DNA from 2 places in the Streptomyces sp. NPDC000348 genome. Region 1 is predicted to be linked to the other one. Evidence: predicted binding sites of a transcription regulator. Region 1 holds the regulator's gene; the other holds the start of a gene.
What was found. Region 1 encodes HspR, which represses chaperone genes until heat shock. Its sites were predicted from a motif close to TTGAGNNNNNNNNNCTCAA; they were not measured.
Positions count from the first base shown of each region.

Region 2: the regulator HspR is predicted to act here: its motif matches at 4,220-4,238, upstream of lon (endopeptidase La).

Region 1 covers NZ_JBIAZD010000003.1:389,368-394,971, forward strand. The annotation lists gene dnaK (molecular chaperone DnaK) at 1-1,657, shown strand, start outside; gene grpE (nucleotide exchange factor GrpE) at 1,654-2,322, shown strand; gene dnaJ (molecular chaperone DnaJ) at 2,359-3,534, shown strand; gene ACFY3N_RS08665 (heat shock protein transcriptional repressor HspR) at 3,541-3,990, shown strand; gene ACFY3N_RS08670 (sugar ABC transporter substrate-binding protein) at 4,271-5,377, shown strand; gene ACFY3N_RS08675 (LuxR C-terminal-related transcriptional regulator) at 5,507-5,604, shown strand, end outside.
Region 2 covers NZ_JBIAZD010000001.1:138,235-143,838, reverse strand. The annotation lists gene ACFY3N_RS00700 (multifunctional oxoglutarate decarboxylase/oxoglutarate dehydrogenase thiamine pyrophosphate-binding subunit/dihydrolipoyllysine-residue succinyltransferase subunit) at 1-1,155, opposite strand, end outside; gene ACFY3N_RS00695 (ATP-binding protein) at 1,447-2,559, opposite strand; gene ACFY3N_RS00690 (response regulator transcription factor) at 2,556-3,296, opposite strand; gene ACFY3N_RS00685 (spermidine synthase) at 3,421-4,110, opposite strand; gene lon (endopeptidase La) at 4,261-5,604, shown strand, end outside.

The sequences.
Region 1 (5,604 bases):
CGTCGACAGGACCATCCGGTCGGTCAAGCGCCACATGGGCACCGACTGGAAGATCGAGCTCGACGGGAAGCCCTTCAACCCGCAGCAGATCAGCGCCTTCGTGCTGCAGAAGCTGAAGCGCGACGCCGAGGCGTACCTGGGCGAGAAGGTCACGGACGCGGTCATCACCGTCCCGGCGTACTTCAACGACGCCGAGCGCCAGGCGACCAAGGAGGCCGGCGAGATCGCCGGTCTGAACGTGCTGCGCATCGTCAACGAGCCGACGGCCGCCGCCCTGGCGTACGGCCTCGACAAGGACGACCAGACCATCCTCGTCTTCGACCTCGGTGGCGGTACCTTCGACGTCTCGCTGCTGGAGATCGGCGACGGCGTCGTCGAGGTGAAGGCCACCAACGGTGACAACAACCTCGGTGGTGACGACTGGGACCAGCGCGTCGTCGACTACCTGGTCAAGCAGTTCCAGTCCGGCCACGGCGTGGACCTCGGCAAGGACAAGATGGCCCTCCAGCGCCTGCGCGAGGCCGCCGAGAAGGCCAAGATCGAGCTCTCCTCGTCCACCGAGACCTCGATCAACCTCCCCTACATCACCGCCTCCGCCGAGGGCCCCCTGCACCTCGACGAGAAGCTGACCCGCGCCCAGTTCCAGCAGCTGACCGCGGACCTGCTCGAGCGCTGCAAGACGCCGTTCCACAACGTCATCAAGGACGCCGGCATCCAGCTCTCCGAGATCGACCACGTCGTTCTCGTCGGTGGCTCCACCCGCATGCCCGCCGTCGCCGAGCTCGTCAAGGAGATGACCGGCGGCAAGGAGGCCAACAAGGGCGTCAACCCGGACGAGGTCGTCTCGATCGGTGCCGCTCTCCAGGCCGGTGTCCTCAAGGGCGAGGTCAAGGACGTCCTGCTGCTCGACGTCACCCCGCTGTCCCTCGGCATCGAGACCAAGGGCGGCATCATGACCAAGCTGATCGAGCGCAACACCACGATCCCGACGAAGCGCTCCGAGATCTTCACCACGGCCGAGGACAACCAGCCGTCGGTGCAGATCCAGGTCTACCAGGGCGAGCGCGAGATCGCCGCGTACAACAAGAAGCTCGGCATGTTCGAGCTGACCGGTCTGCCGCCGGCGCCGCGCGGCGTCCCGCAGATCGAGGTCTCCTTCGACATCGACGCCAACGGCATCATGCACGTGACCGCGAAGGACCTGGGCACGGGCAAGGAGCAGAAGATGACCGTCACCGGCGGCTCCTCGCTGCCGAAGGACGAGGTCGACCGGATGCGCCAGGAGGCCGAGAAGTACGCGGAGGAGGACCACGCCCGCCGCGAGGCCGCCGAGACCCGCAACCAGGGCGAGCAGCTCGTCTACCAGACCGAGAAGTTCCTCAGCGACAACGCGGACAAGGTCCCCGGTGACGTCAAGACCGAGGTCGAGACCGCCGTCGCCGAGCTGAAGGAGAAGCTCAAGGGCGAGGACTCCGCCGAGATCCGCACCGCCACGGAGAAGGTCGCGGCCGTCTCCCAGAAGCTGGGCCAGGCCATGTACGCCGACGCCCAGGCCGCCCAGGCGGCCGGTGGCGCGTCCGCCGGCGAGGCCAGGGCCGACGACGACGTCGTCGACGCCGAGATCGTCGACGAGGACCGCAAGGACGGTGCGGCGTGACCGAGGAGACCCCGGGCTTCGACGAGCAGTCGCAGCAGCCCGACGTCCCCTCCGACGAAGCCGAGCCGAAGGCCGCCGCCCAGCCCTCCGCGGAGGAGGCGGCGGCCCCGGCCGGGGACACGGGCCAGGAAGCGGCCCTGGTGGCCCAGCTGGACCAGGCGCGCACGGCGCTCAACGAGCGCACGGCGGACCTCCAGCGCCTCCAGGCCGAGTTCCAGAACTACCGGCGCCGGGTCGAGCGCGACCGGATCGCGGTGAAGGAGATCGCCGTGGCGAACCTCCTGAGCGAGCTGCTCCCCGTGCTCGACGACGTCGGCCGCGCGCGGGAACACGGCGAACTGGTCGGCGGCTTCAAGTCCGTCGCGGAGTCGCTGGAGACGGTCATCGCCAAGATGGGCCTCCAGCAGTTCGGCAAGGAGGGCGAGCCCTTCGACCCGACGATCCACGAGGCGCTGATGCACAGTTACGCGCCGGACGTCACCGAGACGACGTGCGTGGCGATCCTGCAGCCGGGGTACCGCATCGGCGAGCGCACCATCCGCCCCGCGCGGGTGGCCGTCGCCGAGCCGCAGCCCGGCGCGCAGACGGTCAAGCCGGCCGAGGAGAGCACCGAGGCGCAGGACGGCTCGGAGAACAAGGAGAGCGGTGGCCCGGACGAGGGCTGACGCAGGAGTTGACGCAGGAAAGGAGGGACGTCGGGGATGAGCACCAAGGACTTCATCGAGAAGGACTTCTACAAGGTCCTCGGCGTCCCCAAGGACGCCACCGAGGCCGAGATCAAGAAGGCGTACCGGAAGCTCGCCCGCGAGTTCCACCCGGACGCCAACAAGGGCAACACCAAGGCGGAGGAGCGGTTCAAGGAGATCTCCGAGGCGAACGACGTCCTCGGCGACCCCAAGAAGCGCAAGGAGTACGACGAGGCGCGCGCGCTCTTCGGCAACGGAGGCTTCCGGCCGGGGCCGGGCGCGGGCGGCGGCACCTTCAACTTCGACCTGGGTGACCTCTTCGGCGGTCAGGCCGGCGGCCAGCAGGCGGGCGGCTTCGGCGGCGGCCTCGGTGACGTCTTCGGGGGCCTGTTCAACCGCGGCGGCGCGGGGACCACGCGTACCCAGCCGCGGCGCGGTCAGGACATCGAGTCCGAGGTGACGCTCAGCTTCACCGAGGCGATCGAGGGCGCGACCGTCCCGCTGCGGATGTCGTCGCAGGCGCCCTGCAAGGCCTGTTCGGGCACCGGCGACAAGAACGGCACGCCGCGCGTGTGCCCGACCTGCGTCGGCACCGGCCAGGTGGCGCGGGGCTCGGGCGGCGGCTTCTCGCTCACCGACCCCTGCCCCGACTGCAAGGGCCGCGGTCTGATCGCGGAGGAGCCCTGCGAGATCTGCAAGGGCAGCGGCCGGGCCAAGTCCTCGCGGACCATGCAGGTGCGCATCCCCGCCGGTGTCAGCGACGGCCAGCGGATCCGGCTGCGCGGCAAGGGCGCGCCGGGCGAGCGCGGCGGCCCCGCCGGTGACCTGTACGTCGTCGTGCACGTCGGCGCCCACCCGGTGTTCGGCCGCAAGGACGACAACCTCACCGTCACGGTCCCCGTGACGTTCGCCGAGGCCGCCCTCGGCGGCGAGGTCCGGGTCCCGACGCTGGGCGGTCCGCCGGTCACGCTGAAGCTGCCGCCGGGCACGCCCAACGGGCGCACCATGCGGGCCCGGGGCAAGGGCGCGGTCCGCAAGGACGGCACCCGCGGCGATCTGCTGGTCACCGTGGAGGTGAGTGTTCCCAAGGACGTGTCGGGGAAGGCTCGTGACGCGCTCGAGGCGTATCGCGAGGCGACCGCGGACGACGATCCGCGGGCGGAGCTGTTCCAGGCCGCGAAGGGAGCTTGATTGCAGATGGACGGCCGTCGACGCAATCCGTACGAACTGACCCACGACACACCGGTCTACGTCATCTCGGTGGCGGCCCAGCTCTCCGGTCTGCACCCGCAGACGCTGCGCCAGTACGACCGGCTGGGTCTCGTGTCGCCGGACCGCACGGCCGGCCGGGGCCGCCGTTACTCGGCCCGTGACATCGAACTGCTCCGTCAGGTGCAGCAGCTGTCGCAGGACGAGGGCATCAACCTGGCCGGAATCAAGCGCATCATCGAACTGGAGAACCAGGTCGACGCGCTCCAGGCCCGCGTGGCCGAACTGGAGGGCGCCCTCGACGGGGCGGCGGCGGCGATGCGCCAGCGCGAGGCCGCGGTGCACGCCTCGTACCGCCGTGACCTGGTGCCGTACCAGGAGGTGCAGCAGACCAGCGCGCTGGTGGTGTGGCGGCCCAAGCGGCAGCAGCAGGACTGAGGGCGCGGGTGTGAGGCGCCGCGGGAGGCCCGGAGGCCGAGTGGACCTCCGGGCCTCCCGGCTTATCCGCACAGGCGCGTGTGTGACTATCGTATGGCTGCGTGTCCAGATGATCCTCGCCTGACGTCCGCGGGTCTCTCACGAGTTCGGCACATCATGCCGTGTCCATCTCGTTAAGCGGCCGCCCTTGACGCCGGTGGGGGCTGAAGCGTTGGCTTTTCAGTCACATGGGCCGCAAAGCTGTGCCCACGTCCGAAACGCACCTGAAGTGAGCCTCCGCATGCGTCGTATCGCCATATCCGTGGCCGCCACCTCCATGTCCGTCATGCTCGCCGGATGCGGCGTGCTCAACGCGACAGGGAGCAGCGACGACGCGAGCCCGGGCAAGGGCGACGACGTCACCGTCGGGCTGCTGCTCCCGGAGAAGGCCAACACCCGGTACGAGCAGTTCGACTACCCCATCTTCAAGACGAAGGTGGAGTCGCTCACCGACAAGAAGGGCACCGTCGAGTACGCCAACGCCGAGGCGGACGCCGACAAGCAGGCGAGCCAGATGCAGCAGATGATCGACGACAAGGTCGACGTCATCGTGCTGGACGCGGTCGACGCGCACGGCATCGCGGACAGCGTGCAGAAGGCCAAGGACGCGGGCATCCCCGTCATCGCCTACGACCGTCTCGCCGAGGGCCCGATCGACGCGTACATCTCCTTCGACAACGGGCTGGTCGGCGAGGTGCAGGGTCGTTCCCTGCTGGAGTCCCTCGGGGACGACCTCAGCATCACCGACAAGGTCGTGATGATGAACGGCTCGCCGACCGACCCCAACGCCAAGCAGTTCAAGGCGGGCGCGCTCTCCGAGCTCAAGGGCAAGGTGACGATCGCCAAGTCCTACGACACCAAGGACTGGAAGCCGGAGAACGCCCAGGCCAACATGACCGAGGCGATCAACGCGATCGGCGCGGGCGAGATCGAGGCGGTCTACTCCGCCAACGACGGCATGGCGGGCGGCATCGTCAAGGCGCTGAAGGCCGCCGGCGTGACCGAGCTGCCCCCGATCACCGGCCAGGACGCCGAACTCGCGGCGGTGCAGCGGATCCTCGCCGGCGAGCAGTACATGAGCGTGTACAAGTCCTACCCGGACGAGGCCGAGAGCGCCGCGGAGATGGCCGTGGCGAAGGTGCAGGGCAAGGACATCCAGTTCGACGCGCTGACCCGCGAGCGGGTGGACAGCCCCACCGACAAGGACATCCCGGCGCAGCTCGTGCCCGTGGTCGCGCTGACCAAGGACAACATCGAGGACACCGTGGTCGCCGACAAGATCTACGAGGTCTCGGACATCTGCACCGCGGAGTTCGCGGCGGCCTGCGAGGCGGTCAAGCTGAAGTAGCCGCCCCGTCGATATTCGGCCACCCGCCGGTCTCCCGACCGGCGCCGGGCCCTGCCCATGTTGCACAGCCGGTTCCGGCCGCGCATAGTTGCGCTGCGGAAAGTGGCTGAACCGGGGGTGGGACGGGCGATGGCCGGGCACGGGACGGACGGGCATCCACACGGTGCTGACCGACTGTGCGACGCCGGGGATCGTGTGTACTCCCGGGCCGTGCGGCGCGGACGGCT
Region 2 (5,604 bases), on a different contig from region 1:
GTCGTAGAAGTTCTTCTCGCCGAGCAGGAGGTTGGCGACCGCGCGCAGGAACTCGCCGGAGGCGGCGCCCTGGATCACCCGGTGGTCGTAGGTCGACGTGAGCGTCATGACCTTGGAGATGCCGAGCTTGTTCAGGGTGTCCTGGGAGGTGCCCTGGAACTCCGCCGGGTAGTCCATGGAGCCGACGCCCATGATCACCGACTGGCCGGGCATCAGGCGCGGCACGGAGTGGACGGTGCCGAGGCCGCCGGGGTTGGTCAGGGAGACCGTGACACCGGTGAAGTCGTCCATCGTCAGCTTGTTGTCGCGGGCGCGACGGACGATGTCCTCGTAGGCCTGCCAGAACTCGAAGAAGTTCAGCGTCTCGGCCTTCTTGATGGCCGCGACGACCAGCTGGCGGTCGCCGTTGGGCTTCACCAGGTCGATGGCCAGACCGAGGTTGACGTGCTCCGGCTTCACCAGGGTCGGCTTGCCGTCCACCCGGGCGAACGAGTGGTTCATCGCCGGCATGGCCTTGATGGCCTGCACCATCGCGTAGCCGATGAGGTGCGTGAAGGAGATCTTCCCGCCGCGGGCCCGCTTGAGGTGGTTGTTGATGACGATGCGGTTGTCGAACAGCAGCTTCACCGGGACCGCGCGCACGGACGTGGCCGTGGGCAGCTCGAGGGAGGCGTCCATGTTCTTCGCCACGGCGGCGGACGGGCCGCGCAGGGTGACCTGCTCGGGGCCGGCCTTCGCCTCGGTGGCGGGCTCGGCCTTGGGCGCCGCGGCGGCCGGCTTGGCTGCGGGCGCGGCGGCCTGCGCCGGGGCGGGAGCCTTCGCCGGGGCGGCGGGCGCCTCGGCGGCCGGCTGAGCGGCGGCGGGCTGCGCGGCCGCGGGAGCGGGCGCGGCAGGCCGGGCCGGAGGGGCCGGGGTGGTGGTTCCCGCGGCCCCCGCGGCCGCGGTACCCGCCGGAGCCGAGGCCGCAGGCGCGCCCGGCTTGTAGTCGGCGAAGAAGTCCCACCAGGCTCGGTCCACCGAGTTCGGGTCCTGGAGGTACTGCTGGTAGATCTCGTCGACGAGCCATTCGTTGGCACCGAAGGCCGCAGCGGGGTTCTTACCCGCTTGGTCGGTGTCGGTCGAGATGCTCGAGTTACTGGGGGACTGTGGCGACACGGCGTCAACCGCCCTCTTCCGCTTCGCAAGATGATGGACAGCGGAAATAAAGGCTACGCCCCCGAGAGCGAGAAGGTCAGGCCGGGCCCGTTCATCGTCGCGTAAGTCACATTGCAGCGTGTGTTTCGGCGTGGGAAATGGCGGGAAACAACCGTGGTTTCGATTCTTCGGGCCGTATCAGGGATCGCCAGGCCGGGCCCCGGCGCGCAGTTCGCGCGGGCCTGCGCCTGCTCACACGTGTCCGCCAGCGCGAACACGGGTGGATCGTGCGGCTCCGCTTCGAACTTTACGTCAACTTGGTGCGGATGACGCTCCCGGAAGAGTGATGAGAATCCGACAGCCCCGCTCGGATTCGGCCACTCCGATCCGGCCGCCGTGCAGATCGACGGCCCAACGGGCGATCGCCAGGCCGAGACCGGTGCCGCCGTCGCTGCCCGGACCGTGCGGCCGGTTGACGTTGCCCCGGTTGAAGCGCTCGAAGACGCGGTGCCACTCGGTGCGCGGGATGCCGGGCCCCTCGTCCAGCACCTCCAGCTCCAGCGACTCCGGCCGGTCCCCGCGCCGCGCCCGGACCGTCACCCGGCCGTGCGGCGGGCTGTGCTTGACCGCGTTGTCGATGAGGTTGGCGACGACCTGGTGGATGCGCTCGGGGTCGGCGTGCGCGACGAGCTCCGGCGGTGACACGTCGAGGTGCAGATGGACGTCCGTACGGGTGTGGCTGCCCGATCCGGAGGCCATGCCCGCGCGGGCCGAGGCGACCATGTTGGCCTCCTTCAGCACGCCGGACAGGTACGGCCACACCTCGAACCGCCGTTTCTTCAGCGGCACCACGCCGTTGTCCAGGCGGGACAGGTCGAGGAGCGTCTCCACGAGGCGTCCCAGCCGCTCGGTCTGCTTCAGGGCCGTGCGCATCGTCTCGGGATCGGCCTGCGTGACGCCGTCGACGATGTTCTCCAGCACCGCGCGCAGGCCCGCGATGGGGGTGCGCAGCTCGTGCGAGACGTTGGCGACCAGCTCCTTGCGCTGGCGGTCCTGGGCCTCCAGCTCGTCGGCCATGACGTTGATCATCTGGGCCAGGTCGCCCAGCTCGTCCCGGCGGTTCTCCCGCACCCGGCGGGTGTAGTCGCCGTGCGAGATGGAACGGGCCACGGCGTTCATGTCGTCCAGCGGCGCGGTGAGCGAGTGCGCCACGAACTGCGTGATGAGCAGCGTCGCGATCATCGAGAAGATCGTGATGAAGCGCAGCTCCGTCTTGGTGTGCACGGCGATCACCGACAGCCCCGTGGTGATCAGGACCGAGACGACGACCAGCGCACCCAGCTTGGTCTGGATCGAGAACGGGCGTACACCGCCCCAGGGCTGCGAAGCCCGGGGGCCTCTGCGTCCGGCCGGACCGTCGCTCATGGCGTCGGCGTCTCCAGGGCGTAGCCCACGCCGTGCACGGTGCGGATGCGCTCGGCGCCGATCTTCCGGCGCAGCGCCTTGATGTGGCTGTCGACCGTGCGGGTGCCGGAGGCGTCCGCCCAGTCCCACACCTCGGCCAGCAGCTGCTCGCGGGAGAGCACCGCGCGGGGGGTGTTCGCCAGGCACACCAGGAGGTCGAACTCGGTGGGCGTCAGATGGACGTCCTCGCTGCGCACGCGCACCCTGCGCTGCGCGTGGTCGATCTCCAGTTCGCCCAGGCGCAGGATGCCGCTGCGCGGGGTCGTCGCCGCGAGGGCCGCCCGCTCCATGCGGCGCAGCAGCACGTGCACGCGTGCCGCCAGCTCCCGCATGGAGAAGGGCTTCGTCATGTAGTCGTCGGCGCCGACGCCCAGCCCGACCAGCATGTCGGTCTCGTCGTCGCGCGCGGTGAGCATCAGCACCGGCACCGGCCGCTGGGCCTGCACGCGCCGGCAGACCTCCAGGCCGTCGAAGCCGGGCAGCATGATGTCCAGGATCAGCAGGTCGGGCTGCCAGGCCTCCGCCGTGTCCACCGCGGACGGGCCGTCGCCCGCCGTTTGCACCAGGAATCCCTCGGCGCGGAGGCGCGTCGCGATGGCGTCCACGATCGTCGCGTCGTCCTCCACCACCAGGACCCTGCGCTGGGCGCCGAGGGTGGTCGTGGCCGTGCCGTTGTGGGAGGTGTGTGTCTGCTCCATCGCCCGCCCCTGAAGTGTGCTTTTCCGGAATCAGTGGGGTGATCCCTCGTCCGCGCAGCATTGCGCTCGACGCTTGGATGATCCGCGCCAGGGCAGCAGCGTACGGGGAGTTACCGCGAGTTTGCTATCCGGGGCGGACGCCGAGATGCACGACGTCCGGAACGCCCCGGGCAACGGGGATCTCTTCGGTACGCACCTGCTGGAATCCGGCATTACGCAAGGTTCCCTCGAATTCCGGGGACGGTTTCGCCGACCACACGGCGAGTACCCCGCCCGGCCTCAACACCCTTGCGCAGGCGGCCAGTCCGGCCGGTGAGTAGAGCCCGTCGTTGTCCTCGGTGACGGTCCAGTCGGGCCCGTTGTCGATGTCCAGGCAGAGCGCGTCGAACGTGTCCGACGTCTCATTGACGTAACGGACGAGGTCCCTCTCGACGATCTCCGTGCGCGGGTCGGCGAGGGCCCGCGAGGAGAGCCCGGCCAGCGGTCCCCCGCGGTGCCATCCGATGATGGCCGGCTCGCGTTCCACCACGGTGATCCGTCCCCAGCGGGGCTGCCCGGCGGCGTGTGCGAGTGAGAAGCCGACCCCGAGGCCGCCGATCAGGACGTGCGGGTCCGCCGTGCGCGCGTCGAGGGCGGCCAGGGCGGCGTCGACGAGCCGCCGCTCCGAACGGCCGTCGGAGGTGTCCATCAGGAAGCAGCCGTTGGCGATGATCTGCAGCAGGTCACCGTGCCTGCGCAGCACGACCTCGCCGTACGGGCCCTCGCGGCGGTCCAGGACTTCGGGGGCATCGGGAATGTCGTACGGGGTGGACATGCGTTCATCCTGGCAGCTCCCTTCTCGCGGCGGCCGCGCTCTTCCGCGCCCCGGAGGATGATCGCTGAGAGCGAACGCGGCTCCGGGAACATTCGGCGGCTCACGAGCATTGAGTCGGCATAGCTCAACTTGACTGCCGAAGGGGAGATCATGGCTGCTGAGTCCACACCGCTCGCCCTGCCTGTGCTGCCGCTCGACGACGAGGTCGTGCTGCCCGGGATGGTGGTTCCGCTGGACCTGAGCGATTCCGAGGTGCGCGCCGCGGTGGAGGCCGCCCAGGCCGCCGCCCGGGCCGAGCCGGGGAAGCCCAGGGTGCTGCTGGTGCCGCGCGTCGACGGGACCTACGCCGGTACCGGCGTGCTGGGCACGGTCGAGCAGGTCGGCAGGCTGGCCGACGGCGATCCGGGCGCCCTGATCCGCGGCCGGGGCCGCGTACGGATCGGCGCCGGGACCACCGGGCCGGGCGCGGCGCTGTGGGTGGAGGGCACCCGCATCGACGAGAGCGTGCCGGAGCCGCTGCCGGGGCACGTGACCGAACTGGTCAAGGAGTACAAGGCGCTCGCCACCGCCTGGCTGCGCAAGCGCGGCGCCTGGCAGGTCGTCGACCGGGTCCAGGCCATCGACGACGTCTCCGCGCTCGCCGACAACTCCGGCTACTCGCCGTTCCTCACCACCGAACAGAAGGTCGCCCTGCTGGAGACCACCGACCCGGTGGCCCGGCTGAAGCTCGCCACCCAGCAGCTGCGCGACCACCTCGCCGAGCAGGACGTCGCCGAGACCATCGCCAAGGACGTCCAGGAGGGCGTCGACAAGCAGCAGCGCGAGTTCCTGCTGCGCCGCCAGCTCGAAGCCGTCCGCAAGGAACTGCGGGAACTCAACGGCGAGCAGGAGGGCGAGGAGTCCGACGACTACCGGGCCCGCGTCGAGGCCGCCGACCTGCCGGAGAAGGTCCGCGAGGCCGCGCTCAAGGAGGTCGACAAGCTGGAGCGCTCCTCCGACCAGTCGCCCGAGGGATCCTGGATCCGCACCTGGCTCGACACGGTCCTGGAGATGCCGTGGAACGAGCGCACCGAGGACGCCTACGACATCCAGGGCGCCCGGGCGGTCCTGGACGCCGAGCACGCGGGCCTGGCGGACGTGAAGGAGCGGATCACCGAGTACCTGGCGGTGCGCAAGCGGCGCAGCGACCGGGGCCTGGGCGTCGTCGGCGGACGGCGCGGCGGCGCCGTACTGGCCCTGGTGGGCCCGCCCGGCGTCGGCAAGACGTCGCTCGGCGAGTCCGTCGCCCACGCGATGGGCCGGAAGTTCGTCCGCGTCGCCCTCGGCGGCGTCCGCGACGAGGCCGAGATCCGCGGCCACCGCCGTACGTACGTCGGCGCGCTGCCCGGCCGGATCGTGCGGGCCGTCAAGGAGGCCGGGTCGATGAACCCGGTGGTGCTCCTCGACGAGATCGACAAGGTGGGGTCGGACTTCCGGGGCGACCCGGCCGCCGCG